DNA from 3 places in the Paracoccus sp. TRP genome. Region 2 is predicted to be linked to each of the others. Evidence: riboswitches for the same ligand, from Rfam matches in the RefSeq annotation. Region 2 holds a riboswitch; each other region holds the start of a gene.
What was found. Region 2 has a riboswitch for cobalamin ahead of PARACOCCUSGL_RS0112225 (ABC transporter substrate-binding protein). Riboswitches for the same ligand answer to the same signal wherever they lie in the genome.
Positions count from the first base shown of each region.

Region 1: another riboswitch for cobalamin. It lies ahead of PARACOCCUSGL_RS0111180 (TonB-dependent siderophore receptor); the one in region 2 lies ahead of PARACOCCUSGL_RS0112225 (ABC transporter substrate-binding protein).
Region 3: another riboswitch for cobalamin. It lies ahead of nrdH (glutaredoxin-like protein NrdH); the one in region 2 lies ahead of PARACOCCUSGL_RS0112225 (ABC transporter substrate-binding protein).

Region 1 is NZ_AEPN01000018.1:44,028-53,400, reverse strand. It holds gene PARACOCCUSGL_RS0111205 (ABC transporter substrate-binding protein) at 1-859, shown strand, start outside; gene glpK (glycerol kinase GlpK) at 954-2,444, shown strand; gene PARACOCCUSGL_RS0111195 (ABC transporter ATP-binding protein) at 2,452-3,201, opposite strand; gene PARACOCCUSGL_RS0111190 (iron ABC transporter permease) at 3,203-4,201, opposite strand; gene PARACOCCUSGL_RS0111185 (ABC transporter substrate-binding protein) at 4,198-5,034, opposite strand; gene PARACOCCUSGL_RS0111180 (TonB-dependent siderophore receptor) at 5,028-6,947, opposite strand; cobalamin riboswitch at 7,082-7,298, opposite strand; gene PARACOCCUSGL_RS0111175 (bile acid:sodium symporter family protein) at 7,456-8,415, shown strand; gene nrdF (class 1b ribonucleoside-diphosphate reductase subunit beta) at 8,424-9,373, opposite strand, start outside.
Region 2 is NZ_AEPN01000021.1:1,222-10,594, forward strand. It holds gene ampC (class C beta-lactamase) at 1-522, opposite strand, end outside; gene PARACOCCUSGL_RS0112195 (LysR family transcriptional regulator) at 650-1,537, shown strand; gene PARACOCCUSGL_RS0112200 (DUF2189 domain-containing protein) at 1,558-2,415, opposite strand; gene PARACOCCUSGL_RS0112205 (hypothetical protein) at 2,654-2,911, opposite strand; gene PARACOCCUSGL_RS0112210 (LysR family transcriptional regulator) at 3,071-3,976, shown strand; gene PARACOCCUSGL_RS0112215 (pirin family protein) at 4,000-4,944, opposite strand; gene PARACOCCUSGL_RS0112220 (metallochaperone AztD) at 5,538-6,752, shown strand; cobalamin riboswitch at 6,958-7,159, shown strand; gene PARACOCCUSGL_RS0112225 (ABC transporter substrate-binding protein) at 7,327-8,346, shown strand; gene PARACOCCUSGL_RS0112230 (iron ABC transporter permease) at 8,343-9,373, shown strand, end outside.
Region 3 is NZ_AEPN01000018.1:34,063-43,435, forward strand. It holds gene PARACOCCUSGL_RS0111120 (DEAD/DEAH box helicase) at 1-302, opposite strand, end outside; gene PARACOCCUSGL_RS0111125 (LysR substrate-binding domain-containing protein) at 468-1,382, opposite strand; gene PARACOCCUSGL_RS0111130 (C4-dicarboxylate transporter DctA) at 1,565-2,884, shown strand; gene PARACOCCUSGL_RS0111135 (LysR family transcriptional regulator) at 3,005-3,907, opposite strand; gene PARACOCCUSGL_RS0111140 (YeiH family protein) at 4,010-5,029, shown strand; gene PARACOCCUSGL_RS0111145 (DUF6635 family protein) at 5,068-5,895, shown strand; gene PARACOCCUSGL_RS0111150 (SDR family oxidoreductase) at 5,892-6,653, opposite strand; cobalamin riboswitch at 6,845-7,036, shown strand; gene nrdH (glutaredoxin-like protein NrdH) at 7,128-7,349, shown strand; gene nrdI (class Ib ribonucleoside-diphosphate reductase assembly flavoprotein NrdI) at 7,358-7,774, shown strand; gene nrdE (class 1b ribonucleoside-diphosphate reductase subunit alpha) at 7,756-9,373, shown strand, end outside.

The DNA.
Region 1 (9,373 bases), on a different contig from region 2:
TGACGAGAACTCGCGTCCCGTCGGTTCTTGCGTGGCGCGCGGCGGTGCAACCAACGACGCGGCGGCGGTCTATGCAGTGACCAAGGCCATCGACTGGCTGAACAAATATACCCCGCCCGAGGCGATGGGCATGACCTTTGGCGAGGCAGGCCCGGTCCCGGCGCGCGGCGATATCGCCCAGCAGATGTTCTGGTACACGGCCTTTACCGCCGATATGGTCAAGCCCGGCACCCCGGTCGTGAACGAGGACGGCACGCCGAAATGGCGCATGGCCCCCAGCCCGCATGGCGCCTATTGGTCCGAAGGGACCAAGATCGGCTATCAGGATGTGGGCTCATGGACGCTGATGAAATCGACCCCGGTGGATCGTGCGCAGGCCGCATGGCTTTACGCGCAATTCGTGACCTCCAAGACTGTCGATGTGAAAAAATCCCATGTCGGGCTGACCTTCATTCGTGAATCGACGGTGCAGGACAAGTCCTTTACCGAGCGGGCGCCGAAACTTGGCGGTCTGGTCGAATTCTATCGCTCACCTGCCCGGGTGCAGTGGTCGCCGACCGGCACGAACATTCCCGATTATCCCAAGCTTGCCCAGCTGTGGTGGCAGAACATCGGCGATGCGCTGTCGGGTGCCAAGACCCCGCAAGAGGCGCTTGATGCGCTGTGCGCCGAGCAAGAAAAAGTGCTGGCCCGGCTTGAGCGTTCGGGCGTGCAGGGCGATCTGGGTCCGAAACTGAATGAGGAAAAAGACCCGCAGGAATGGCTGGACGCCGAAGGCGCCCCCGTTGGCCCGATCGAGAACGAAAAGCCGCAGGGCGAGACGATCTCGTATGACGAACTGATCAAGTCCTGGCAGTAATGCCAATTGCCGGGGGGCGGGGCAGGGCCTTGCCCCCCGGTCTTCGATCCCGCCATGGTCGGGAAATCTGATAACCGAGGCACCGGATTAGGCCATGTCGCATATTCTTTCGATTGACCAGGGCACGACTTCGTCGCGCGCTATCGTTTTTGGGCCCGGCTTGCGGGCGATTGCCAGCGCGCAGCGCGAATTTACCCAGCACTACCCCTCGTCCGGGTGGGTCGAACATGACGCGTCGGATCTGTGGGTGACCGTTGCTGGCGTGGCGCGCGAGGCAGTCGAAAAGGCCGGGCTGCATGCCAGCGACATTGCCGCCATCGGCATCACCAATCAGCGTGAGACGACGGTTTTGTGGGACCGCAGGACCGGCCAGCCCCTGCATCGCGCCATCGTCTGGCAGGACCGCCGCACGGCCGGGATGTGCGAGGCGCTAAAGGCGCAGGGCCATGAAAAGATGATCTCTGCCCGCACCGGTCTGCTGCTTGACCCCTATTTCTCGGGCACCAAGCTGAAATGGCTGCTCGACACGATCGACGGCGCGCGTGAGCGTGCGCGGCGGGGCGAGCTGTGTTTTGGCACTGTCGACAGCTGGCTGATCTGGAACCTGACCGGGGGTAGGGTTCATGCAACCGACGCGACCAACGCGGCCCGGACCCTGCTTTACAACCTCGCCGAGAACCGCTGGGATGATGAGATCTGCGCGCTTCTCGACATCCCGATGCAGGTTTTGCCCGAGGTGCGTGACTGTGCCGACGATTACGGCGTGACCCGCGCGGATCTGTTCGGTCGCGAAATCCCGATCCTTGGCGTTGCGGGTGACCAGCAGGCCGCGACTGTTGGTCAGGCGTGTTTCGCACCGGGAATGATGAAATCGACCTATGGCACGGGTTGCTTTGCGCTGCTGAACACCGGGGCCGAATGTGTTGTCTCGCAAAACCGGCTGCTGACCACCATCGCCTATCGGCTGAAGGGGCAGACAAGCTATGCGCTGGAGGGCTCGATCTTTATCGCCGGTGCAGTGGTGCAATGGCTGCGCGACGGGCTGGGGATCATTCGCCATGCCTCGGAAACCCAAGGGCTGGCTGAAAAGGCAGACCGGGGACAGGAACTGGTTTTGGTCCCGGCCTTCACCGGGCTTGGCGCGCCCTATTGGCGGCCTGACTGCCGCGGCGCGATCTATGGGCTGACGCGCAACTCGGGTCCAGCTGAACTGGTGCGGGCGGCGCTGGAAAGCGTCGGCTTCCAGACCCGCGATTTGTGGGAGGCGATGCGGGCCGACTGGCCTGGCGCGGCCCAGGGCGTGCTGCGCGTCGATGGCGGAATGGCGGTCAGTGACTGGACCATGCAGTTTCTGGCCGATCTTCTGGGCGCGCCGGTTGATCGTCCGGTGGTGACCGAGACGACGGCCCTTGGTGCGGGCTATCTTGCCGGGCTTCAGGCGGGGCTGTGCCCCGAACCTGACGAGTTCGCCCGCGATTGGGCGCTTGATCGCCGCTTTGATCCCGACATGGCTGAGGATGAGCGTGAAGGGCGTTACCGGCGCTGGAAAAAGGCCGTCGAGGCCACGATGAGCCTTGCCGACTGACGCCTGCTCAGTCGCGCGGAATGGTGTCGAGGGGCTGGAACAGCAGTCCCTCGGGCCCATGGGTCAGATGCGCGGTGATGCCAAAAATACGGGCAAGGTTTTCGGCAGTCAGCACCGTCTCGGGTGGTCCGTCTGCGGCGATACGGCCCTGACCCAGCAGGATGAGCCGGGTGCAATGCCGCGCTGCAAGCCCCAGATCGTGAAGCGAGGCCAGCACGCCCCGTCCCTGATCGGCAAGGTGACGAAATAGCCTCATCACCTCGATTTGTGCGGCGGGGTCCAACCCGGCAATGGGTTCGTCCGCGATCAGCAATGGCGTCTCTTGTGCCAGCGCACGGGCGATCAGGGTCCGGGCCTGCTCACCCCCCGACAGTTCAGTCGCCCGGCGGTGGCGCAAAGGTTCCAGATGCAGCGCCGCGATGGCGCGTTCGATGGCGGCCCGGTCGTCTAATCCAGCAGCACGGGGATGGGCGATGCGGCCAAGCGCGACCAGCGCCTCGACCGGCATCGGCCACGCGATCTGTCGTCCCTGAGGCATATAGGCGGCAGCGCGGGCGCGTTCATGAACCGGCAGCGCTGCGAGTGAGGAATGCCCTTGCACAGGTATCAGCCCCAGCGCCGCACGCAAAAGCGTGGTCTTGCCCACGCCATTCGGACCAAGCAGGCCGACGAACTCGCCAGCGCCAATGCGCAGGTCTATCCCGTCCAGCACCACCCGTCCGGCGCGGCGAAAGGAAAGGGCGCGCAGTTCCAGCATGTCACAACCCCTCGCGCCGGGTTTTCAGGATCAGGTGCAGAAAGAATGGCGCTCCGACCAGCGCCGTCAGCACCCCAAGCTTAAGGTCACGACCGGGTGCGATCACCCGCACCGCGATATCGGCGGCAAGCACGACCGCCGCGCCGCCAAGGGCCGATGCGGGGACCAGCCGCGCCGGGCTTGCATCAACTGCGCGGCGCAGCACATGCGGCACCACCAGCCCGACAAAGCCGACAGAGCCGGCGACGGCGGTTGCGCCCCCGATCAGCGCGGCGATGCCGGCGATCAGCATCAGCCGCAACCGGCCCATATGTACCCCTACCGAGGCGGCCGCGTCCTCGCCCAGCGTCAACGCCTCAAGCGCGCGCCGTGTGGGCCACAGGGCCGCAAACCCCAGCGCCATCAGCGGTGCCGCGATCCAGACATGCAGCATTGAGCGATCAGCGAGCGAGCCGAGCATCCAGAACACGATCTCATTGGCGGCAAAGGGATTGGGCGACAGGTTCAGCACCAGCGAGGTGCAGGCCCCGGCCAAAGCCGAAATGGCGATCCCGGCAAGGATCAGTGCCAGCGCCCCGCCACGCGGCCCGGCCAGCATCAGGACCAGCACCACCGACAAGGCAGCCCCGGCCAATGCCGCAACGGGCAGGGCCAGCGCCCATGCCGCCGACAGCCCGGTGTGGATCGCCAGCACCGCGCCAAGAGAGGCAGAGGCGCTGGTGCCGATCAGCCCCGGCTCGGCCAGAGGGTTGCGCAGGAAACCCTGCATCACCGCCCCTGACATGCCAAGCGCGGCGCCGACAAACAGTCCCAGAATGGCCCGGGGCAGGCGCAATTCGCGCATGATCAGCACCAGCATTTCATCGCCCCGGCCAAATAGCGCGGCAAGGCTTTGGCCAGCGCCCATTGCGGCCGGTCCGGTCAGCAGCGAGGCCAGAAACAGCACTGCGACCAGCGCAACCAGACCCGCGATGGTCAGCGAATAGCGGCTTTGAGTCATGGCCCCTCCTGCAAGGCGAGGCGTGCCTCGCGCATCTGGGCGACGGCGCGCAGGATATAGGGCGTCCCGCAGACCCAGTCGGGGTCTGACATGACCACCGTCGACTTGTCCTGACCAAGCGCCTTCAGCGCGGGATGCTCAAGCAGCTCTTGCCCACGGGCGGCCCCGGGATAACGCCGCCCCTCGACCAGCAGGTCGGGGTCCGCGATCAGTAGCCGCTCAAGCGCCAGTATCCCGCCCGCAGGCAGACCGAGTTCATCAGCAATATTGTCAAAACCGGCCAGCGCGATGATCTGCCCGGCAAGGCTGTTGTGGCCCGAACTGTAGCCGTTCACCGCATATAGCGCCGCGCGTGGGCGCGGGCCCGGGGCGGGATCGGACAGTAACGACAGATCCGCGTCGAAACGCGCGATCAGGCGCTGTGCCTCGGCATCGCGGCCCAGCACCTTGCCCATGCGCAGGATATTGGCGCGGATGCCGGCAAGGTCGTTTTCAACCGGAAAGACCTCGACCGGGATGTTCAGGCGCTGCAACAGCCGGATCGTCTCGGGCGAGGACCAGGCCCCGGCCACCACCAGATCGGGCTGCATGAGATAGATTTCCTCGGTCAGACCGTGATTGGCGGGCAGAGGAGCAGCCTCTTTCGCCATGGCCGACGAGCTGGGGTCCGCTGCTAGGGCCGAGACCGAGACGAGCTGCCCTGGCGCAGCCAGCATCAGCGCCAGCTGGTCGGTGCAAAGATTCATCGACAGGACCCGACGCGGTGGCTGTGCCGCCGCGTGCTGGGCCAGGCCGACGATCATGCCAAGGATCAGCCCCAGCCGTGCTACCATTGCGCCGTCAGCCCCACATAGGCCGTGCGGCCCTGACCGTAATATCCCCAAGCCTCTGAGTAATCTTCGTCAAAGAGATTCACCACCCGTCCGGTCAGGCGCAGATTGTCGGTCAGATCATATTGCGCAGCAAGGTTCACGGTCACAAAGTCGGGCAGCTTGGTCGTGGCGGGAATTGCGGGCCATACGGTGTTGAACCATTCCTGCCCATAATTGTCCGCAACATAGCGCAGATCGGCGGTAACCGAGCCTCGACCCTGTGCAAAATCGGCCGTGGCGCGCAGACCCAGCTGATGGCGCGGCTGACGGGGAACCGGCTTTCCGTCCTCGGTCCGGGCGTCCATATAGGTATAGGTTGCGCCCAGACGCAGCCAGTCGGTGGCATCATAGTCGAGCTCAAGCTCGAATCCCTTGCGGGTGCTGGTGCCAGAGATGTTTTGTGAGGTGGTGCCAGCGCCGGTGATCATATCCTCGACCTTGCTGGTAAAAAGTGTCGCGCCCAGATTTGCCCGCCCCTCGGCAAAGGTCCAGTCCACGCCCAGTTCATAGCTGTGGCTGGTCTCGGGGCGTAGGTCCGGATTGCCCCGATAGGTGCCTGAGGTATAGCCATAAAGTTCAAACATGGTCGGGTTGACGGTTGCCTTGCCCGCTGCTGCGCGCAGCCTCAAGTCGCGGTCGGGCAGGGCCCAGGCGCCGGCGATGCTCCAGGTGGTGGCATCGCGGAAAACGTCGTTGAAACTGCGGCGTAGCCCGGCTTGAATGCCAAGGCCGTTGTCGAACTGGCCCTGATATTCCAGCGCCACCGATTTGCTGTCGCGCTCGTAACGGTTCGCCCCGTAAGCGTTCGAAGTTTCGTAAGTCTCGCGCTTTGCTTGCAGCGCCACGCTTAGTTTTTGCTGTGCATCGCGGACATGGCCGCCGTCCAGTGCCCAACTGCCGGTATATTTGATATCCCGCAGCCGCGAGGCATCGTCGTAATCCGGGACACCTGCGTTGAAATGATCTGCCGTCTGGTTCGAGCCGGACAGAACGAAGCGGTGCAGAAACCGCCCCTCCAGCGCCTCTGCCTCTAACCAGAGCGAACCATAGGTTTCGTTGCGTTTGGCGGTAAAGGGCGTATCAATCACATAATCATCGGGAGAGTCTACGGCGGTCCAGCTCGTCCCGTCATAGCCATATTCCTGCCAGCGGCGGCGCAGGGTAAAGCCCGCGCTTATCCCATCGGTCAATTCGTACGAGCCGGTCAGGCCCAGTGTGTCGTGGTCGTTGAAGTCGGTATCCCCGCCCGGGGTGCGGGATGTATCCTCGCCATCGCTGCGCCGTGACACCGCCGACAGGCTGATGCCGCCGCGCTCACCCCGCGCCTGCACATAGGCACTGGCCGTGCGGGTCCCGAGCCCGCCGACCTCGACCGTTCCGCCATAATGAAGGCCGGGGGTGCGGGCCTGGCGGGTGGTGATCGAGATCACGCCCGATGCGGCATTGGCGCCGTGGATGGTCGATTGTGGCCCGCGCAGCACCTCGATGCGCTCGATATCCTCGGCAAGCATTCCGCTGAAGGTATAATCCCCGCTACCGGGAGAGTTGGCCTCGACCCCGTCGATCAGCACCAAGACATGGTTGGTCTCACCGCCGCGAATACGGATACTGGTCAGCGACTCTCCGGTCGAGGTGACAGACAGGCCGGGGACGGTGCGCAGCGCGTCCTGAACAGTGGTGACGCGGCGCTGTTGCAGATCTTCGGCGGTCAGGACGGTATAGGCGCGGCCATAGGCGCTTTCGACGACCGGAGAGAGGCCGCCCGACAATACGACCTGATCAAGGATCACGGTTTCGGGGACCTCCTCGGCGCTCACGATCACAGGCAGCAGCGCGGCGGTAATGGCGATAAGGGAAACGGTGGTTCTGAACATTCCGACCTGGCCTTTCCAGTGCGGGTCACTGACCCGCGAATTGCAGAATATCCCGTAAAGGCTCTGGGCAGAGCCTGCGGGATGGTGAATGTCACCTCTGCGGGATGGCCGCTTTCCTGGCGCACCCCGCGCCGGAAATGGGTGATCGCTGCGGCAGGTCTCCTGGCTTGCGGATCATTGCTCGGGCCGGCCTTCCCGGGTTTTATCCCAGTGGCATCATCGACCATCGCTCTCCGCATACAGTTGCGGGGGCAGCCCCGGACTTGCCCCGGTCCTTCGCGGACCATAAGGCGTACCGGCGTTCCCTTTTCATCCGGCTGAAGCGCCGGAACCGTAGCGGCTTTGCATTGCCGCACAGCAGCATCAGCTGTCAAGCGCCATCGCGGCAACAGCCCCTGGCGGTATGCTGCCCCTGCGTTCAGGGCGCAACGGCATGATCCGTGATCCCCGCCTTGTGCCCGCCGCCGATCTGTATGAGACAGGGGGCATCCGCGTCAGGAGGTCAGGGATGAACGCATTGAAACGGATCGGCATCGACACCTACATGCTGCTCTTGCTTGGCATGGTGTTGCTGGGCTTGTTCCTGCCTGCGCGCGGCATGGCGGCGGATCTGCTGTCAGGGGCGACCTTCTGGGCTGTAACGCTGCTCTTCTTTCTGTACGGAGCGCGGTTGGATCCGGCATCGGTCAAGGCAGGGCTGCTGAACCTGCGCCTGCAGGGACTGACCTTTGCCGCGACCTATGTGCTGTTTCCGTTGCTCGGGCTCGGGCTGGCGGCACTGTTTGGCCAGGTGCTGGGGCCTGAACTGACCATGGGCCTGATGTTTCTTGCCGTGCTGCCCTCGACGGTACAAAGCTCGATCGCCTTCACCTCGATTGCCAATGGCAATGTGCCGGCGGCGATCTGCGCGGCTTCTCTGTCGAACCTTGTAGGCGTGGTGCTGACCCCGCTGCTCGTCACCCATCTTCTGCATCAGGAAGGCGGAGGCGCAAGCCTCGACGCGATCCAGAAAGTCGCGGTCCAGATCCTGCTGCCTTTTGCTATAGGGCAACTTACCCGCCGCTGGATCGGAGGTTTTGTTCGGCGTCACCGGTTACTGACCATGGTGGTCGACCGGGGCTCGATCCTGCTGATCGTCTATTCAGCCTTTGGCGCAGGAACGGTCGCGGGGATCTGGTCGGCGATCCCCGCTCCGGGGCTGATCCTGTGTTTTCTGGTCACGGCGCTGCTTTTGGCGCTGGCCATGGGGATCATGGCGGGTGCGGGACGGCTCTTCCGCCTACCACCCCAAGATCAGGCCGTGCTGTTCTTTTGTGGTTCGACCAAAAGCCTGGCAAGCGGGTTGCCCATCGCCACGGCAATCTTTCCGGCAGCAGCGGTGGGGGCTACCGTGCTGCCGGTGATGATCTATCACATGACGCAACTGCTCGTCTGCTCGGCCATCGCGCAAAGACGGGCGCACGGATAGGGCCGGGATCAGAAATCCCAGTCCTCATCCTCAGTGGCGACAGCCTTGCCGATCACATAGCTTGACCCCGATCCGCTAAAGAAATCATGGTTTTCGCTATCGGGCGACAGGGCGGCAAGGATCGCCGGGTTCACCTCACAGGCCTGGGGCGGGAACAGAGCCTCATAGCCAAGGTTTTGTAACGCCTTGTTGGCATTGTAATGCAGGAAGGCTTTGACATCCTCGGTCAGACCGATGCCGTCATAAAGCTCGGCGGTATATTTCGCCTCGATGTCATACAGGTCGAACATCAGCGAAAAGGCGAAATCCTTAAGCGCGGCGCGCTCACCCTCGTCCAGCCGTTCAAGACCGCGCTGATATTTGTAACCGATGTAATAGCCATGCACGGCCTCGTCGCGGATGATCAGCCGGATCAGGTCGGCGGTATTGGTCAGCTTGGCGCGGCTTGACCAATACATCGGCAGGTAAAAGCCGGAATAGAACAGAAAGCTCTCCAGAAAGACACTGGCGATCTTGCGCTTCAGTGGCGAGGAACCGGCCTGGTACTCATCGACCACCAGCCGCGCCTTTTGCTGCAGATGCGGGTTTTCCTCAGCCCAGCGAAAGGCTGCATCCACCTCTGGCGTCAGGCAGAGCGTCGAAAAGATCGAAGAATAGCTGCGCGCGTGTACCGCCTCCATGAAAGAGATATTCGACAGCACCGCCTCTTCATGGGGGGTCAGGGCGTCGGGCATCATCGCCGGCGCGCCGACCGAGTTCTGGATCGTGTCCAGAAGCGTCAGCCCGGTAAAGACGCGAATGGTCAGTTCGCGCTCTTCGGGCCGCAGCGTTGCCCAGCTTTGCACGTCGTTTGACAGCGGCACTTTTTCAGGCAGCCAGAAATTCACCGTAAGACGGTTCCAGACCTCCAGATCCTTCTCGTCCTCCAGCCGGTTCCAGTTGATCGCCCGCAAAGGCA
Region 2 (9,373 bases):
GATACTGATATTGGAATAGGACCTCTCACCCCCCGGCACGGGCTGCCAGTCGTGCAGCCAGCGCATCAGGCTGGCGTCATCGCTGGCCTCATCGGGGACCTGAATGGGCAGGCCGCTGGTCTGATGGGTGGCAAGATCCATCAACGAAACCTTTCCGATCGCACTGCCCTTCAGGTCGGGCAGATGGGTCGCGACGGAATCGGAAAGTGACAGGCGCCCCTCGACCTCAGCCAAAGCGGCAAGGGTCACGTTAAAGGTCTTGCTGATCGAGCCCAGCTCGAAGATCGTCCGGTCCGTCACCGCGACACCGCCATCGCGGTCGGCCACACCGGCGGTAAAGACATAGTCCTGTCCCTGCCAGGTCACACCGACAGCAAGCCCGGGAATGTCGTATTCTGACATGACGGGGGCGAAAATCTCGCTTGCCGCCTGCTGAAACTCTGCCTCGGTCATAGCCGATGCGGGCACGGCCAAAGCCGCTGCGATCAGGCCAATGCCCGCACATCCATAATTCATTTTCATGTTTCTGCTCTGTTAAAATTGGGGCAAACGCTGTGCCGCGTGCCATGTCTGCCAGTTAAGACAAAGCAAACGGCGGGCACAAACGATCATATTTCACTTTCGTCATGAGATAATCTAATCTCATCTCATGGACCGACCACAACTGCCCCTGAATGCCCTGCGCGCCTTTGAGGTGGCCTCGCGCCACCTGAACCTGACCCGCGCCGCCATCGAGCTTTGCGTGACGCAAGCCGCGCTTAGCCACCAGATCCGCGGGTTAGAAGAGCGACTGGGCGTCACCCTGTTTCGCCGCGTACCGCGCGGGCTGGTCCTGACCGAAGAGGGGATCATGCTCGCCCCGGTTCTGACCCGGATCTTTGACGAAATGTCGGGCGCTCTCGATCGCTTTTCCTCGGGACATTATCATGAGACGATCAATCTTGGCGTCGTGAGCAGCTTTGCGACCGAATGGCTGATCCCGCGGATCGAGGATTTCCAGCGCCTCCACCCCTCGGTTGACCTGCGCATCCACACCAACAACAACCGCGTCGACCTGGCTGGCGAAGGGCTGGATCTGGCGATCCGTTTCGGCGACGGCAGCTGGCATGGCGTGGCCGCGACCCGGCTGATGAGTGGCGCGATGATGCTGGTCTGCAGCCCCGAGACAGCAGGCCGCCTGCGCTGGATCGAGGACTTACCTTCGATACCCCTGCTGCGATCCTACCGCGCCAGCGAATGGGAACGCTGGTTCGCCAGTCAGGGCCTGCCCGCGCCACTGTTACGCGGGCCGGTCTTTGACAGCTCACTGGCGATTGCCGAAATGGCCGCGCGCTCGTATGGCGCGGGGCTGGTGCCGGTTGTTTTGTTTGCGCCATGGCTGCAGAACGGGCGGCTGGTGCGACCCTTTGATACCGTGCTTGCCGCTGGTGACTACTGGCTGACACGGCTGCATGCCAGCCCCGAAACCGCGGGGCAGGCCGCATTCCGCGAATGGCTGACCGCAGCCTGCGCAGAAGATGAGAGCGGCGCAATCTGAAAACACGCCGCCCCCTGAAGTCAGGCGACCGCGCGGCGGTACAGGTGCCAGGTCGCGTGGCCAAGGATGGGCAGCACGACGATCAGCCCGGCAAAAAACGGAATCATCCCAAGAAGCAGCGAGACGGCAACGATCACCCCCCATAGCAGGGTCGCGCCCGGGTTGCGACGCGCGACGGCAAGCGAGGTTGCCAGCGCCACAGGCACGCCCACCGATCGGTCAATCAGCATCGGAAATGACACAAGGCTGACGCAAAGCACCACCGCCGCAAAGACAAATCCGACAAGAATGCCGATCACGGCCATGGTCCAGCCCGCCTCGGTGGTAAAGGTGGCGGTCAGGAATGCGCGCAGGCTTTCCTGTGGCATCGGCCCCAGCGTCGCGGCCCAGATCTCATGCGCGGCGAATAGCCACAGCACAAAGATCGCGACCAGCAGCATGCCCAATGCCAGAACAGGCCCCAGCACCCGACCAGTCAGGGCAGAGAGGGCCGCGCCCCAGCCGACCTCTTCGCCCCGTTCGCGCCTGCGGCTCATCTCATACAGGCCGATTGCCGCGACGGGGCCGATCAGCGGAAAGCCAGCGGCCAGCGGGAAAAGCAGATGCATTTGCCCTGCGTGAAAGGCCCAGACCGCCAGGACAAAGCCGATCACAGGATAAAGCGCGACGGCCGTGATCACATCTGTTCTCAGAGCGGCAAAATCGGCGATGCCCTTGCGCAACGCGATGCCGATATCCTCGGCGTCGATCTTGTTGACGGCGGGTGGGGCCATCTCATGGCTGCCGATCCCATCGACCGCCGCGCCGACGCCACGACCCACAAGGGCCAGCCTCTGCGCGCTCCAGCTTAACGGATTTCCTATAGTTTCTCGGTGCATGGCTGCATCCTCCCTTTCCCGAAGGGCCCGGAACCGGGCAAGGCATCAGCCAGAGAACCCGGCCCCCGCCCGTGCATATGCCGGGCCGAACCGTCCTCAGTATCAGTCTAGCAGATACAGCCGGAAATTGCATCCATCTAATCGGATGCCCATGCCATGGCAGCATAAATGCTGCGATTTTCTGAAATCAGACGGGCACAGCCAGCGGCCATGCCCGCGCAAGGCCCTTTGTTGCCAGCTACTTGCCCGCCGCCCGCAGGCTGGCGTCGATGTAGCACAGCGCCTCAAGCGCCATATCGGTGTTGACCCGCGTGGTCAGCTGTCCCGTCCCCGATGCAATCTGAGAGAGATACCGGCGCATGGCCTCCAGCGAAATTTCCCCATCCTCGGCGATGGATGCAAGGGCGATCTGCCCAACCGTAAAGGCGACCATGTCCGGGCTGCCCAGAAACTCGGGCGACCGGCGACGTGCGCGCAGGCTTACCGCTTCAATCATTAATCTCTCCTCGCATTGCAAAATATCGTTCGAAAAAGTGAAGGCATGGCCGCGAAGATGCGCCCAGGCCGAAAATTCATATACTGCAGAAGCATCACTCTCTTGCAGCAGCTTGTTAACGAATTCAAATGAAGTAACGTTGCATGCGGAATGCACAAAATGAATAATAAGCGCCTGGACCTGAATCTGCTGACCGTGCTTGATGCCGTGGCCAGACGTGGCTCGGTCTCGGACGCAGCGCGGGAACTGCACCTTAGCCAGCCTGCTGTCAGCCATGCCCTTGGACGTTTGCGCAACCTGACCAAGGACCGGCTGTTCGTCAGGTCAGGCAACCGGCTTGTCCCCACATCGCGCACGCTGGCGATGATCAACCCGGTGCGCAGCCTTTTGCAGCAGGCCGCCGTCATGCTGGCGCCAGAACAGTTCGATCCACAGGCAAGTAAGCGCAGCTTTCGCATCGCGGCCTCGGATTATCCGCTGCTGTCGATCATTCCGGGTTTTTCCGCTCGCCTGCGGCGCGAGGCGCCAGGCGTCAAACTGGCACTGCAACCCGCCAATCCCGAAAACCTTGCCGATCTGTCGGCAGGCAATCTTGATGCAAGTTTCTGGACCGGAGGCCCGCCGGGGGAGGGTTGGTCGCTGACCCCCCTGCTGGATGAAACGCTGATCGGGGTCTGCGGGCCGGACCATCCCTTTGCTGGTGGACAAGAAATCGGCATCGAGACCTGGGTCGCGCAGTCCCATGCCATCGTCGCCTATGGCAGCATGTCGCATAATCCGATCAACAGGGCGCTGGCGGCGCTGGGGATATCGGAACAGATCACCCTGATCAGCCCCTCATATTCGGGGGCAATGGCGGCGCTGGCGCCCGCGCGGCTGATCATGGCCCTGCCCCGCCGGCTTTTGCCGATCGCCAAGACCTTCCGCCTTGCGGCCTTCCCTCTGCCGGTCGAAATCCCGAGCTTTCCCTATGGCCTGTTACGCCATCGCCGGACGCTAGAGGACCCGGGCCTCGACTGGCTGACGAACCTGCTGGTCACGCATGTCCAGCAAGAGATCTGGTGACAGCGCAGCCTGCCGACAGCCGCTTAACGCAGGCTGTCAGGCAATGGGATGAATTCATTCTCATCACCCGGGGGCAGGCGAAAGCGGCCGTGATCCCAATCGCCCTCGGCCCAGGCCTGCTTGGCTGAATCTATCCGTTCGCGTGACGAGGCGACAAAGTTCCACGAAATATAGCGCGGCCCGTTCATCGTCTCGCCGCCCAGAACCATCAGCCGCGCGCCCGTCTCGCCCGCCTTCAGGCTGATGTGGTCACCGGGGCGGAACACCATCATCCGACCGGCCTCAAAGGTCTCTCCCGCTACCAGAATACTGCCTTCGACGACATAGACACCGCGGTCCTCATGCTCATCCGGCAGTGGCAATGCGGCACCCGCAGACAGGATCACATCGGCATAAAAGGTCTCGGTAAAGGTCTTGACCGGGGCGCGTTCACCCCACGCCGTCCCAAGGATCAGGCGGGCCTGCTTGCCCTCGGCCTCAAGGAAAGGCAGCGCTTCTTTGCCGTGATGTTCAAAGGCGGCGGGGCGGTCCTCCTGGCTTTCAGGCAGCGCAACCCAGGTCTGGATCCCAAAGAGCGAACCGGGACGCTGGCGCATCTCGGCGCTGGTGCGTTCGGAATGGGTGACGCCATTGCCGGCGATCATCCAGTTCACCTCGCCCGGATAAACCATCTGATCGGCCCCGGTGCTGTCGCGGTGGTGAAACTCGCCCTGATAAAGATAGGTCACCGTCGCCAGCCCGATATGAGGGTGGGGCCGCACGTCGATGCCGCCCCCGGTCAGGAACTCGGCCGGGCCCATCTGGTCAAAAAAGATGAACGGCCCCACCATCTGCCGGCGCGGCGCGGGCAAAGCGCGGCGCACCTCGAACCCGCCCAGATCGCGGGCGCGCGGGATGATCAGCGTCTCGATCGAGTCGAGACCCATGTTTTCGGGGCAATCCGGGTTCTGAGTGGGGTTCCAGCTCATCCGAGCCTCCTGCTCTTGCTATGACGATGTCCGGGCCAGCCTAGCAGGTCTTGCAACGGACCGCATCAGCGTGGTCGAGATCGTAGCCAAACCGCCGCCATTGCCCGCACCGCCGGACAGCGACGCCCGCTTCTCGACCAGCATTCGGCGGCTCTGTGGCCTATCCCCGGCAAGCCTTTGTGCGGTAATTGGCACTGAACCGCCGCTGGCGCGGAAATGCTCCTGATCGGCCCTGCCCGTCAGGTCATGCGTGATGCTGTATCACGATCATGGTGAAAGGCGGGCTCAGAACCTCGCTACAGCGAACACATGTTGTCCGCCGCATGGAAGCTCCGATGGCGATCTCTGTTTTGTCCGGGAGCAAGCGGCGCTCCCCCTGATCCGCAGATCCGGCGGCATTTTCCCGAGGCAAGTCTCTTGTCGTTCCATTTTGGTAATGTAATAACATTACTAAACTGAGTCCGTCGCCAGCGATGCTCCGGTCCCGCCCCGGAACTGCAGTTTTCTGCAGCCGGTCCCTGCTGCCCTGCAGGGACCAGCGGAAACCGGGCAAGCTAACCGCAACCCATTCCGAACGACCAAGGAGGCTAATCATGCTCAGACAATTTGCGGGTGCCAGCGCCCTGACCCTGATCCTTGCTGGTACCGGCATTGCCCATGACCACAAGGATGACACCGTTTACCGTGTCTTTGTGGGCGATCATGAGAAAGGGCAGATCACCGCCTTTGACCTGTCCAAGCCCGCGCATCGCTGGACTTTCCAGACCACTGGACAGGTCAAGCTTTATCCGGTCGCGGGCGGTGCGGTGGTCGCCGCAGTCCAGTCCGAGGCCGATACCGTGCAATTCATCCGCAGCGGTATCTCACTGCACGATCATGGCGATCATCAGGACCTTGAGGTCAAAGAACCCGCAGCCATCGACCTGCACCTGTCGGGACCCCGGCCCTTTCACCTTGTCGCGCACGACGGCAAGGTGGTGCTGAATTATGACAAGGGCAGCTATGCCGAGATTCTCGACAGCGCCGCGCTGGCCGCGGGCAAGGTCGAGCCGGTGAAGTTCCCACAGGCCCGCGCCCATCATGGCTTTGTCACGCCACTGGGAAAAAGCTGGCTTTCGACCGTCGCCTCGGACGAACCGGTCGAGGGCGATGCCTCGGTACCGCGTCTGGGCCTGCAAGCCTTTGACGCCAAAGGCAACCCCACGGGCAATCTGGCCACCTGCACCGCCATCCATGGCGAGGCTTTCTCGGGCGCCTATCTGGCCGCCGGTTGCAAAGAGGGCGTGCTGACCGTCAAGGCGGGTGATCAGGGGCCGGAATACAGGCTTTTGCCCTATCCCGAGGATCTGCCCAAAGATGTGACCACCGGGACCCTGCTTGGCTCATCCGGGATGCAGATCTTTCTGGGCAATTTCGGACCCAAGGGCCTGGTTGTCATCGACCCCGAAGAGGCCCCGCATTATCGCTATATCGACCTGCCGTTCCGCCGGGTGGATTTCGCGCTAGACCCAGCCAGCCCCGCGACAGGCTATGTCCTGACCGAAGATGGCAGCCTGCATCGTGTGAACCTGCTTGACGCCGCTCTCAGCGACAGCACCAAGGTCACCGCGCCATATTCGATGGACGGCCACTGGAACGATCCGCGCCCGCGCATTGCCGTCGCCGGGGACGAGATCGTGCTGAGCGACCCGAATGCCGGGCTGATCCGGCGCATCTCGACCAAGGATTTCAGCGAGGTCGGCACCGTACCGGTCGAAGGCAGGCCATATAACATTGCCGTGGTCGGCGGCAGTGGCGTAACCCACTGATATAACAGCTGATCCGCTTTCATGACCTGACAATTTCAGATGCGCCGGCCGGGCTCTATGTGACGCGCATCATGCGAGGGCCGGAAAGGCCACGACAGGATACACCACTCCCCCATCCTGACGCGGTTTTCCTTGGCCCTTCCCGGCCTGTGGGGGCAGTCCCTGCCATGGAAGCCAGATTTACCTTGTTCATCCGCAATTTGGCGGGTAGTTGCCCGGTGTCGGTTTCCATATGGAATTGAAAGGGAATCCGCCACCGGACCTGTCCGGTGAACCGGAACTGCCCCCGCAACTGTAGGCGGCGAGGACATCCACGAAAATGCCACTGTGGCCATGCGCCACGGGAAGGCCGTGGAAAGCCCCGCGACCCGCCAGTCAGGAGACCTGCCGACACCCGTTTCAACGCAGCCCGGGCGGGGTGTCCGGGGAGGTGTTCGATGAATTTGCCCAAAGGGTGCCTTGCCGCGCCCGTCCCAGCCAGCATCAGGCCCTGCCGCAAGGCAAGGGCGCTTGTCAGTTTTTGGGCCGCTCCTCTCCTCCCGTCCCTGGCTGCCCTCACAACCGGAGACAATTCATGTTTGCCCGCACACTGACTGCCGCGCTGCTTGGCGCGGCCACCATGATCCTTGCCACCCTGCCCGCAGGCGCACAGACCCAATATCCGCTGAGGCTGCAAAACTGCGGCGTCGATCTGACCATCAGCCATGCACCTGACAGCGTGGTCAGTGTCGGACAGGCCGCGACCGAGATCCTTTATTCGCTGGGGCTGGCCGACAAGGTCCAGGGCACTGCCGTCTGGTTCAGCGAGGTCCTGCCCGAATACCGCGAGGTGAATGCCTCGATCGAGCGGCTGGCCGACAACGATCCGAGCTTTGAATCGGTGGTGGCGAAAAAGCCCGGCCTGGTCACTGTGCAATACGAATGGCACATCGGTCCTCAAGGAATCGTCGCCACGCGTGAGCAATTTGCCGATGTCGGCATCCCGACCTATGTGCTGCCCGCGGACTGCTGGAACAAAGACAACAGCAGCGGCTCGGACGGGACCCGCAATGCCATGTTCCAGATGGAATCCGTTCATGCCGGCGTTCTTGAACTGGCACAGATTTTTGACGTGCCGGAACGGGGTGAGGCACTGGTCGCCGATCTGAAGGCGCGCGAGGCGGCGGCAGTTGAAAACGCCCGGTCGCTGAACCTGAAAGATGCCTCGGCCGTGTTCTGGTTCTCGTCGGCCGAGATGGACGTTGATCCCTATGTCGCGGGCCGCAAGGGACCACCCGCCTATATGATGGAAAAACTGGGGCTGAAGAACGTCATCGAAAGCGATGAGGAATGGCCGACCGTCAGCTGGGAGACCATCGCCCGCGCCAATCCTTCGGTCATCGTCATCGCCCGGATGGACCGTCGCCGGTTCGAGGCTGACGATTACGAACGGAAGATCGAGTTCCTGAAGTCCGACCCGGTAACCAGCCAGATGGAGGCGGTTCGCAATGACCGGATCGTGGTGCTTGACGCCCATTCGATGGACCCCTCGATCCGCAATGTCTCGGCGCTTGAAACACTGGCCGGGGCGCTGCCGGCCTTTAACCTCGAATGACGGTCGCGACGGTCCGCAGCTATCGCCCGCGCGCGCCCGCGTGGCGATGGATCTTGGCAGGCAGCCTTTTGACGGTGGCGATCCTTGCCGGGGTTATCATCGGCGAAATGCCCCTGCCGCCTGATACCGTGCTGGCGGTGCTGGCCAACAAGCTGTTTGGTGCCGGATATCCGGTGGACTCGATCAATGCGGCGATCATCTGGAATTATCGCATGCCGCGCACTTTGGTCGCGGCTGCCTGCGGCGCGGGACTGGCGCTGTCCGGGGTGGTTTTGCAGGCGCTGATCCGCAACGCGCTGGCTGACCCCTATCTGCTGGGGGTATCAGCAGGGGCGTCGACCGGCGCGGTCGCGGTGACGATCCTTGGCCTTGGCGGCGGCGCGCTGGGCCTGTCATCGGGCGCTTTTGCCGGGGCGCTGTTGGCCTTTGGCCTGGTCGCGGCGCTGGCGCGAGCTGCCGGAGGCGGCCCCGCCCAGCTGGTATTGGCGGGGATCGCGGGTTCGCAGCTGTTCAACGCGCTGACCAGCTTTTTCATCGCCAGGTCGGCCAATGCCGAACAGGCAAGGGGCATCATGTTCTGGCTGCTCGGCAATCTGTCGGGCGTGCGCTGGCCGGATGTGTCGCTGGCGGCTCCGGCAGCCCTGATCGGCTTTCTGGCCTGCCTTTGGCATGTAAGGGCGCTGGATGCCTTTTCCTTTGGTGCGCAATCGGCAGCGGCACTGGGCATTTCCCTGCGCCGGGTGCAGGGGATGCTGATCGGCACGACCACGCTGATGACCGCGACCATGGTCAGCCTTGTCGGCTCGATCGGTTTCGTCGGGCTGGTCGTGCCCCATGCCATGCGCTTTGCCGTCGGCCCCCGGCATGGCCGGCTGGTGCCATGGTCGGCGCTTGCAGGCGCGGTCTTTCTGATCGCGGCCGACATTGTGTCACGCATACTGATCCCCGGTCAGGTGGTAGCCATCGGCGTGGTAACTGCGCTGGTCGGTGCACCGGGCTTTGCCCTGATCCTGATCCGCAGCCGGGG
Region 3 (9,373 bases), on a different contig from region 2:
GCCCCGGCCTGGGCATAAAGCCAGCCAAGTTCGCGCGCCACCTGCAAGGCCAGTTCACGCGTGGGGGCAATCGCCAAAGCCAACGGCTGGCTGACATCGGGAAGGCTGTCGCCGTCAAGAATATCGCCCGCCATGGCAAGGCCAAAGGCCACGGTCTTGCCCGACCCGGTCTGGGCCGAGACCAGCACATCGCGTCCCCGCGTCTCGGGCTCAAGCGCCGCTTGTTGTACAGAGGTAAGGCTGGCATAGCCCTTGGCCGCCAGCGCCGCGGCCAGAGGCGCGGCAATATCATGTTCGTTCATCTTCTTCGCCAGAAAGGGGATGCGCAGCATCCGGGTGAAAGGCACCATCCCCTTTGCGGTCAGACCCCAGCCTTGGGTCGCCGGCCCGGAATGCAGAGCCAAGCTGCCCCCATAGCCGCCCCTGCCCCGCAAGTCAAAGCGAAACTCGGAAGCCGGTCTTTGACGTCAGGGCAGCGGCGGCTCTTTTTGGGTCGGCACGCCCGGGTCGTGACCAAGACAGCGACGCACCTCGGTCAGAAACAGTTGCAGTGCCGGGACCGGGTCGCGATGGTGATAGACGATATAGACCTCGGACACCGGGGGGTTCGGCCGGATCGGCAGAAATGTCAGCGGCCCGGCCGTCAGCCGTGCAATTCCCGCCGGCACGATGCTGACACCAAAGCCCGCAACGATCAGGCTGGGGATTGATTGCGCGTCAACGACCTGTTGCGAAACCTGCGGCCGATAGCCCGAAGCGATGATGCAGGACATGACATAGGCCGCGAAATCCGAGCTTTCGGGTCGCAGCACCACATGCTGATCCTCGCGCAGATCGTCGATCGACACATAGGTGCGTCCGGCCAGCCTATGGTCGCTGCGCACCAGCGCCATCATCTCTTCCCGCCAGCCGTATTCATAGGCCAGCTCATCATCACGCGGCACCGAGCGGTTAAAGCTGACATCCGTGCGCCGGCTCAAAACCTCGGTCAATTGAGTCGCTGGCGTCTGCTCATGAACACGCAACGTGATTCGTGGATGCAGGCGCGCAAACTGGGCCAGAAGCTCGGACAGGCCGCCGCGTAAAATCGAACCAGTTGCCCCGATTTCCAGCAATCCGTCCTGGCCGCGTTGAATTTCCCGGATCTCATGCAGGCTGCGTTCATATTGATCCAGCATGTTGCGCGCACGCGGCAGAAACAGCTCTCCGGCACGTGTAAGCGCCACCTTGCGGCTGGTGCGGCTGATGAGCTCGGCGCCAACTTCACGCTCAAGTGTCTGAAGTTGCGTGCTTAATGGCGGCTGCGACATGTTCAGCCTACGGGCTGCCCGGGTAAAGTTCAGCTCTTCGGCCAGAACGACAAAGCAGCGGAGTTGGCGCATTCTCATAGCGTCACCGTATAGATCACTAATAAATCAATATTAGACACGGATGTGACATTCGCCAACTATTGATCAAATAGGGGGCCTGTCTCGGCCTGCATGTTGCCCGATGCGAGTGAGGACGCATCCGGCATGTGCAGGCCGCGGCGCACCTCTTCCGTCACAGGGGGGAACGGAAACACATGCCAAAATGGTCCAGGTCCTTGTTTGGACAGGTTTGCGTGGCGCTGGTGCTGGGGGTCATCGCCGGCTTTTTCGCGCCTGAATTCGCAGCCAAGATGAAGCCGCTCGGGGACGGGTTCATCAAACTTATCAAGATGCTGATCCCCGTCATCGTCTTTTGCGTCGTCGTGCATGGCATCGCCAGCGCGGGTGACCTGAAAAAAGTCGGCAAGGTCGGCATTCGCGCCATCATCTATTTCGAGGTCATCACCACGATCGCTCTCGCCCTTGGCATCGCGATTGCCTACCTCTTTGGTCCCGGTCACGGGATGAACATAGATGTGACCCAGCTCGACGCCTCGGCCCTGTCGTCCTATGTCGACCGCGCCAATGAAGTCAGCAGCGGCGGCACGGTCGAATTCCTGATGAAGCTGATCCCGACCACGATGGTCAGCGGCTTTGCTCAGGGCGACGTACTGCAGGTGCTGCTGGTCGCCGTGCTGTTTGGCTGCGCGCTGTCGCTGGTTGGCGAACGTGGCAAGCCGCTTTTGCACATGATCGAACTGACGGGCGACGTGACCTTCAAGATCATGGGCTTTATCGTCCGTCTGGCCCCGATCGGTGTCTTTGGCGCCATCGCCTTTACGGTCGGCAAATACGGCATCAGTTCACTGGCACAGCTGGGTTATCTGGTCGGGCTGTTCTACGTCACCATCGCCATCTTTGTCTTTGTCGTCCTGGGTTTCGTGATGCGCATGGCCGGGTTCAGCATCATCAAGCTGATCCGCTACCTGCGCACCGAGGTCAGCATCGTTGCCGGCACCGCATCAAGCGACTCGGTCCTGCCCCAGACCATGCGCAAGCTGGAAAAGCTGGGCATCAAGGACTCGACCGTGGGTCTGGTGGTGCCGACGGGTTACTCGTTCAACCTTGACGCCTTCTCGATCTACCTGACGCTGGCAGCGGTCTTTATCGCCCAGGCGACCAACACGCCGCTGTCCACCACGGACCTGCTGGCTATTCTGGGCGTGGCACTGATCACCTCCAAGGGGGCGCATGGGGTGCCGGGTTCGGCTATCGTGATCCTGGCTGCAACGCTGGCCGCGATCCCCGCGATCCCCGCCATCGGTCTGGTGCTGGTGCTGTCGGTGGACTGGTTCATGGGCATCGCCCGTGCGCTGGGGAACTATCTGGGCAACTGCGTCGCCACCGTGGTCGTCGCATCCTGGGTGGGCGATATCGACCGCGACCGCGCCCGCCGCATCCTGGATGGCGAAGATATCTCAGAGCCGGATCTGCTGGACGAAGATGCACCCATGACCCAGCTGCAGCACGGCTGACGAGGTCCCTCGCAGGGCTGACCGGGGCCCGCGTGACAAGACCCGGTCAGCCCTGCCGAGACGACGGCCTGCGCCCTCCCTCCCGATGGCGCAGGCCCTTTTATGTCGGAAAGGCCAGCCTCAGGGCAGCCCGGTCACGAAACCCTCATCCGTCAGAATATCAATCAACGCCTGCACTGCACGGGTGCGATAGCGCCGCGGATTGGTTAACAACGCAAATGGCCTCTCGGCCCCCGTCAGCGGCTGGGTAATGATCCAGCCCGATGCCTCCGGTCGTGCCACCGCCCGCTGAGACAGTGCCGCAAGGCATCGGCTGGAGGCAACCGCGCTCAGCACTGCCTCGTTCGAGGGTAACTCCAGCGCCACCGGCAGCGCCGCAACAGACAGGCCCTGCTCAGTCAGCCAGACCTCGAACTCGGATCGTGTACCTGATCCCGGTTCGCGCAAAATCCAGCTTTGCGTGGTAAGCTCGGCCACCGGCACCGTCTCGCGCCCGGCCCAGGGATGGGTGGCGGCCATAATCAGGACCAGCCGATCTCGTGCCACCACCTGCCGATGCAGATCGCCGTGACTGACCGCGCCTTCGACCAGACCCAGATCAGCGCCCCCCTCTTGCACCGCATCAGCGACCTGAGTGGTATTGCTGACCGTCAGGCGCAGCTCGATCCCCGGATGCATCTCGCGCAGCGCGACCAGCCGCGGCGGCAGCCAATAGCTCGCCACGGTCTGGCTGGAGTGCACCCGCAACCGGCCGCGCGGCTCACGCGCCAGATCCTCCAGCACCATCTCGGCGGTCTCGGCCCGGTCCAGCACCGCGCGGGCCTCGGTCATAAAGGCGGCGCCGGTGTCAGTCAGCACGATCCGCCGCCCGATCCGGTCAAAAAAGCGTACACCATGCCGGGCCTCAAGCGCCGAAATCGCTGCGCTGACCGCTGACTGCGTCAAGTTCAGCGCCTCGGCAGCACGGGTGACATGCTGACGTTCGGCCACGGCCAGAAAGATACGAAGCTGCTCAAGGGTCATGCTTGATTAATAAGAATTATCGAACAATATGGCAAATATAATGCGATAGATTGAACAGCAGTCAGGGACCATGTTCCGCCTTAAAGATAGAAAGGTACGAACATGTCCTCGACAGATCAGCGTTCGCAAAACCAGATCACCGCTGCTGGCTGGCGATTCCCTGTCTTGCCGGGGCTGGGACTGACCTTTGCGATCGCGGTCGCCGCAACAGCGGTGCAGCAGCTGTCGGGCATCGCGGCGCTTAGCCCTCTGGTGGTGGCGATGGTGCTGGGAATGGCGATTGGGAACCTGACCGGCACCCCCGAGGCTGCCCGCGCCGGGATCGGTTTTTCGCTGCGCCGTATCCTGCGTCTGGCTATCGTCCTGCTGGGCTTTCAACTGACGCTTGAGCAGCTGCGCGCTGTCGGCCTGCCAGGTCTTACCGTGATTGCCGTGACACTGGCCGTGACTTTCGTGTTTACCCGCTGGGTGGGCCGCGTGTTGGGGGTCGAGGCACGGCTGGCCGAACTGATCGCCGCCGGCACCTCGGTCTGCGGTGCATCTGCGGTAATCGCCACCAATACGGTGACGCGTGGGACGGACGAGGACGTCGCCTATGCCATCGCCTGCGTGACGGTTTTTGGCTCGCTGTCGATGCTGGCGATGCCGATCCTTGGCGGGATGATGGCGATGGGGCCGACCTCGTACGGCATCTGGGTCGGGGCGACCATCCATGAGGTAGCACAAGTCGTCGGCGCAGGTTTCCAGCACGGGGCCGAGGCCGGGCAGGCCGCCACAGTCGCCAAGCTTAGCCGCGTCATCATGCTCGCCCCCCTGATCCTGACGCTGGGTGCGCTTGCCCGTCGGCGGGGAGCCAAGGGCACGGGCAAAGCCCCGACGCCGTGGTTCGTATTAGGATTTATAGCTGTGGTGGTGCTGAACAGCGCCCTGCCCCTTCCCGAGGCGCTGCATGCCGAAGTCGCAGGCCTGACCGCCTTTCTGCTGACCATGGCACTTGCCGCGATGGGGCTGGAGACTGATCTGCGCAAGCTGCGCGCCAAAGGCATACGACCCCTGTTGCTGGGCGCAGTGGCCTGGCTGTTCATCTCGGCGCTCGGGCTGGGGTTGGTTGCGCTGACATGAGGATTGAGCGCAGCAGCGCCCGCCCCTAGATATGGGCCATGTTGCAGCCCGCCGACACCCGCCCGATGACCCGGCGCGAAACAGAGGTTCGCCGTTTTGTCCGCGACCGCTACGGCTTGCGCGGCACCTTGGCGCTGCATTGCCATGCGCTTGGACTGGACCTGTTGCGCGCGCCGGTGAACGTCATGCTATCGCCACTGTTCCTGCTGGTGCGGCTGGGTGCACCAATCCTGCGGCGGTTAAGGCTGTTGCAGGCAGCAGACTGGCTGGCCGGGCGGCAGATATTCCTGAAATCCGATGTTGCCCGGCAGATCCGGGCCGATCTTGCGTATTTCATCGACGACCTTGCAGATAAGGATCTGGCCCCCAAGGCCCCGCCCGAAAGCATCGCCCGCGCAGTGGCCGATTATGCCGAGACCCGCAACGCCGTCGCTGAGATATCAACATCGCTCATCGTTCTGGTTGCGGGGCTGGTGCTTTTTCATCGCCCGACACCGGGGGTCATCTCGCTTGCCGGGCCGATCGCGCATCTGCAGGCGCAGGCACAGGCAGTGCGGGATTTCGCACTGGGAAGCTGGGCCGGCCGCATGTGGTACTGGGCCTTTCCGGCCGAGCTGTCGACGGCAAAGCTGGTACTGACCGGAATCGGTCTGGCCATGCTGGCCTCGGTCATAACCACCTTTGCCGGGTTGATCGCCGATCCTGTTCAGTTGTGGACCGGCATCCACAGGCGCCGGGTGATGCGCTTGCTAAGACGGCTCGACCGCGCCGAGAACGCCCCGGCGCTTGAGCGTGAGCATGTGCTTGCCCGGCTAGGCGATCTGTCCGATCTGGCGCTGAGCCTGTGGCGCAGCCTCAAGGGCTAGACCTTACAGATTGAATTGCCACCATCGGCCAGCATTGCAGAGCCGGTGATAAAGCTTGCATGGTCAGACAGCAGAAACAGCGCCGCCCGTGCGATCTCTGCGGGCTCAGCCATACGCTTCAGGGCATGCAGGCCCGAGATGAAACCTCCGGTTTCGGGGTTGGTCGCGGCATCTCCTGCCATCTCGGTCAGCGTGCCACCGGGCAGCAGGGCATTGGCGCGGATGCGTTGCGGGCCATAATCCACCGCCAGCGCCTGCACCAATCCGATCAACCCGGCCTTGGCCGCAGCATAGCTGCCCATGCCCGGCAGTACCGCAGTATGGCCGATGAAACTGCCGGTAAACACCAGTGCGCCCCCGCCCCGCGCCAACAGCGCCGGGACCTGCGCCCGCGCGGCCATAAATGCAGCAGTCAGGTTGGTGGCAATCAGTTGCTGCCATTCCGCATCAGCGATCTCATGCACCCGGGCGCCCGAGCCGGTCTGACCGGCATTGTTGAAAGCCCCATCAAGCCCGCCAAACCGGTCCTGCGCCAGCGTGACCAGCGCCTCGGCATGGCCCGGCGCCGTAACATCGCCCGCCAGTACCGCGATGCGACCCGCACCTTGATCGATTCGGGCAGCAAGATCGGTAAGCCGGTCTTCGCGCCGGGCCGAGATCACCAGCCGCGCGCCCTCGGCCGCGAATATCTGCGCTGCGGCGGCGCCGATTCCACTAGAGGCTCCGGTGATAATAATAGTCTTGTCCTTGAGCAGCATTCTGCCTCTCCCATGCTTGTTGCAGGGTCGGTATGGGCCAGGACAGGCACCGGAAAACCCGGTTTCTTGCTTTTGAACAGAATGGTTTCGTTAACATCCTGAATGCGGGCAATTACCCACAGGGACACTACATCTCTGTGGATAGCTTAGGAACCTGCACTATATCTAGTTGACGGCCCGAAACTCTCATGGCTTACTGACGGGGTCATGGTGAATCCGGCCCCGGCCGGACGAAGAAGAGGGAAGCCGGTGAAAATCCGGCACTGCCCCCGCAGCTGTAAGCGGCGAGCGACGCTGGAACACCACTGAGGCCCTGGCTTCGGGAAGGTCAGCCAAGCCGGGACCCGCAAGTCAGAAGACCTGCCATGACACGAGATGACGTAACCGTGCGGCGGGCACGGGGCTGGATCAGGACCGGATGGCATCGCCATCGGCCCGGCCCCTTGTTGCCGACAACACTGAAGGAGCCGAGGCATGACCATCACCGTTTATTCCAAACCCGCCTGCGTTCAATGCACCGCCACCACCCGGGCGCTTGACGCGCGTGGCCTGGCCTATCAGCTGGTCGACCTGACCGAGGACGAGGCGGCAATGGAGCTTGTGACCTCTCTTGGCTATCGTCAGGCCCCGGTGGTCATTGCTGGTGATGCGCATTGGGCCGGATTCCGCCCGGACATGATCGGCCGCCTGTCCTGACCAGCACGATGGGCGGGCTGATCTATTTCTCATCAGGCTCGGGGAACACGGCGCGTTTCGTGGACCAGCTTGGGCTGATTGCCGGGCGCATTCCGATTTCGCCCAAGGACGAGATACCGGCCCCTGCCCGCCCCTATGTGCTGATCTGCCCGACCTATGCCGATGGCGAGGGGCGCGGCGCGGTACCCAAACAGGTCATCCGCTTTCTCAACGATCCCGGCCGCCGGGCGCTGTTGCGCGGCGTCATCGCTGCGGGCAACCGCAACTTCGGCGCGACATATGCGCTGGCTGGCCGGGTAATCTCTGACAAATGCAAGGTGCCGGTTCTTTACCGTTTCGAACTGGCCGGCACCGAAATCGACATTTCCCGCGTCCGGGCGGGGTTAAAGAAATTCTGGGGGACGGAATGCTTGACAATGGCGTAAAGGCCGAACTGGACTATCACGCGCTGAACGCGATGCTGAACCTCTATGACGACGAGGGAAAGATCCGCTTTGACGCAGACCGCAAGGCCGCGCGGCAGTATTTCCTGCAGCACGTCAATCAGAACACCGTCTTCTTTCACTCTCTGGACGAAAAGCTGGGCTATCTGGTCGATGAGGGCTATTACGAGGCCGAGGTCCTTGACCAGTATCCGCGCGAGTTCCTGCACCGGATCTGGGAAGCCGCGTTCCGCCGCAAATTCCGCTTTCCGACCTTTCTTGGCGCCTTCAAATACTACACCAGCTACACGCTGAAGACCCGCGACGGCCAGCGCTATCTGGAACGTTACGAGGACCGGGTGGTCATGGTCGCGCTGGCACTGGCGCGCGGCGATGAGGTGCTGGCGATGCGCTTTATGGAGGAAATCCTTTCAGGCCGGTTCCAGCCTGCAACGCCGACATTCCTTAACGCCGGAAAAAAATCGCGGGGCGAGCTGATCTCGTGCTTCCTGCTGCGGGTCGAGGACAACATGGAATCGATCGGCCGCTCGATCAATTCGGCGCTGCAGCTCAGCAAGCGCGGCGGCGGGGTCGCACTGATGCTGACGAACCTGCGCGAGTCGGGTGCTCCGATCAAGGGGATCGAAAACCAGTCCTCTGGCGTCGTGCCGGTGATGAAGCTGCTTGAGGACAGCTTCAGCTATGCCAATCAGCTGGGCGCGCGTCAGGGTGCAGGTGCGGTCTATCTGCACGCCCATCACCCCGATATCATGCGCTTTCTGGACACCAAGCGCGAGAACGCAGACGAAAAGATCCGCATCAAGACGCTGAGCCTTGGCGTCGTTATCCCAGATGTGACCTTTGAGCTCGCCAAGCGTAATCAGGACATGTACCTGTTTTCGCCCCATGACGTTGAGCGGGTCTATGGCGTGCCCTTCTCGGAAATCCCGGTGTCCGAGAAATATGCCGAGATGGTGGACGACAAACGCATCCGCAAGAAAAAGATCAACGCCCGGGCCTTTTTCCAGACCCTGGCCGAGATTCAGTTCGAAAGCGGCTATCCCTACATCATGTTCGAAGACACGGTGAACCGCGCCAACCCCGTCGCGGGCCGCATCAGCATGTCGAACCTGTGCAGCGAGATTTTGCAGGTTAATGAGGCCTCGGAATATAATGAGGACCTTAGCTACAGTCATCTGGGCACGGATATTTCCTGCAACCTCGGCTCGCTCAATATCGCGGCGACCATGGACGGGCCGGATTTCGGCGCAACCGTCGAGGCAGCGATCCGGGCCCTGACCGCAGTGTCAGAGATGTCGGCGATCAATGCCGTGCCCTCGATCCGGCGCGGCAATGACGAAGCCCATGCCGTCGGCCTTGGCCAGATGAACCTGCACGGCTATCTCGCACGCGAACACATCCATTATGGCAGCCCGGAAGGGGTCGAGTTCACCAGTGTCTATTTTGCCGCCATCGCCTATCACGCGATCCGTGCGTCGAACCTGCTGGCGCAGGAAAAGGGTCGCAGCTTTGCCGGATTCGAGAAATCAAAATATGCCGACGGCTCGTTCTTTGACAAATACCTGAGCCGCGACTGGCTGC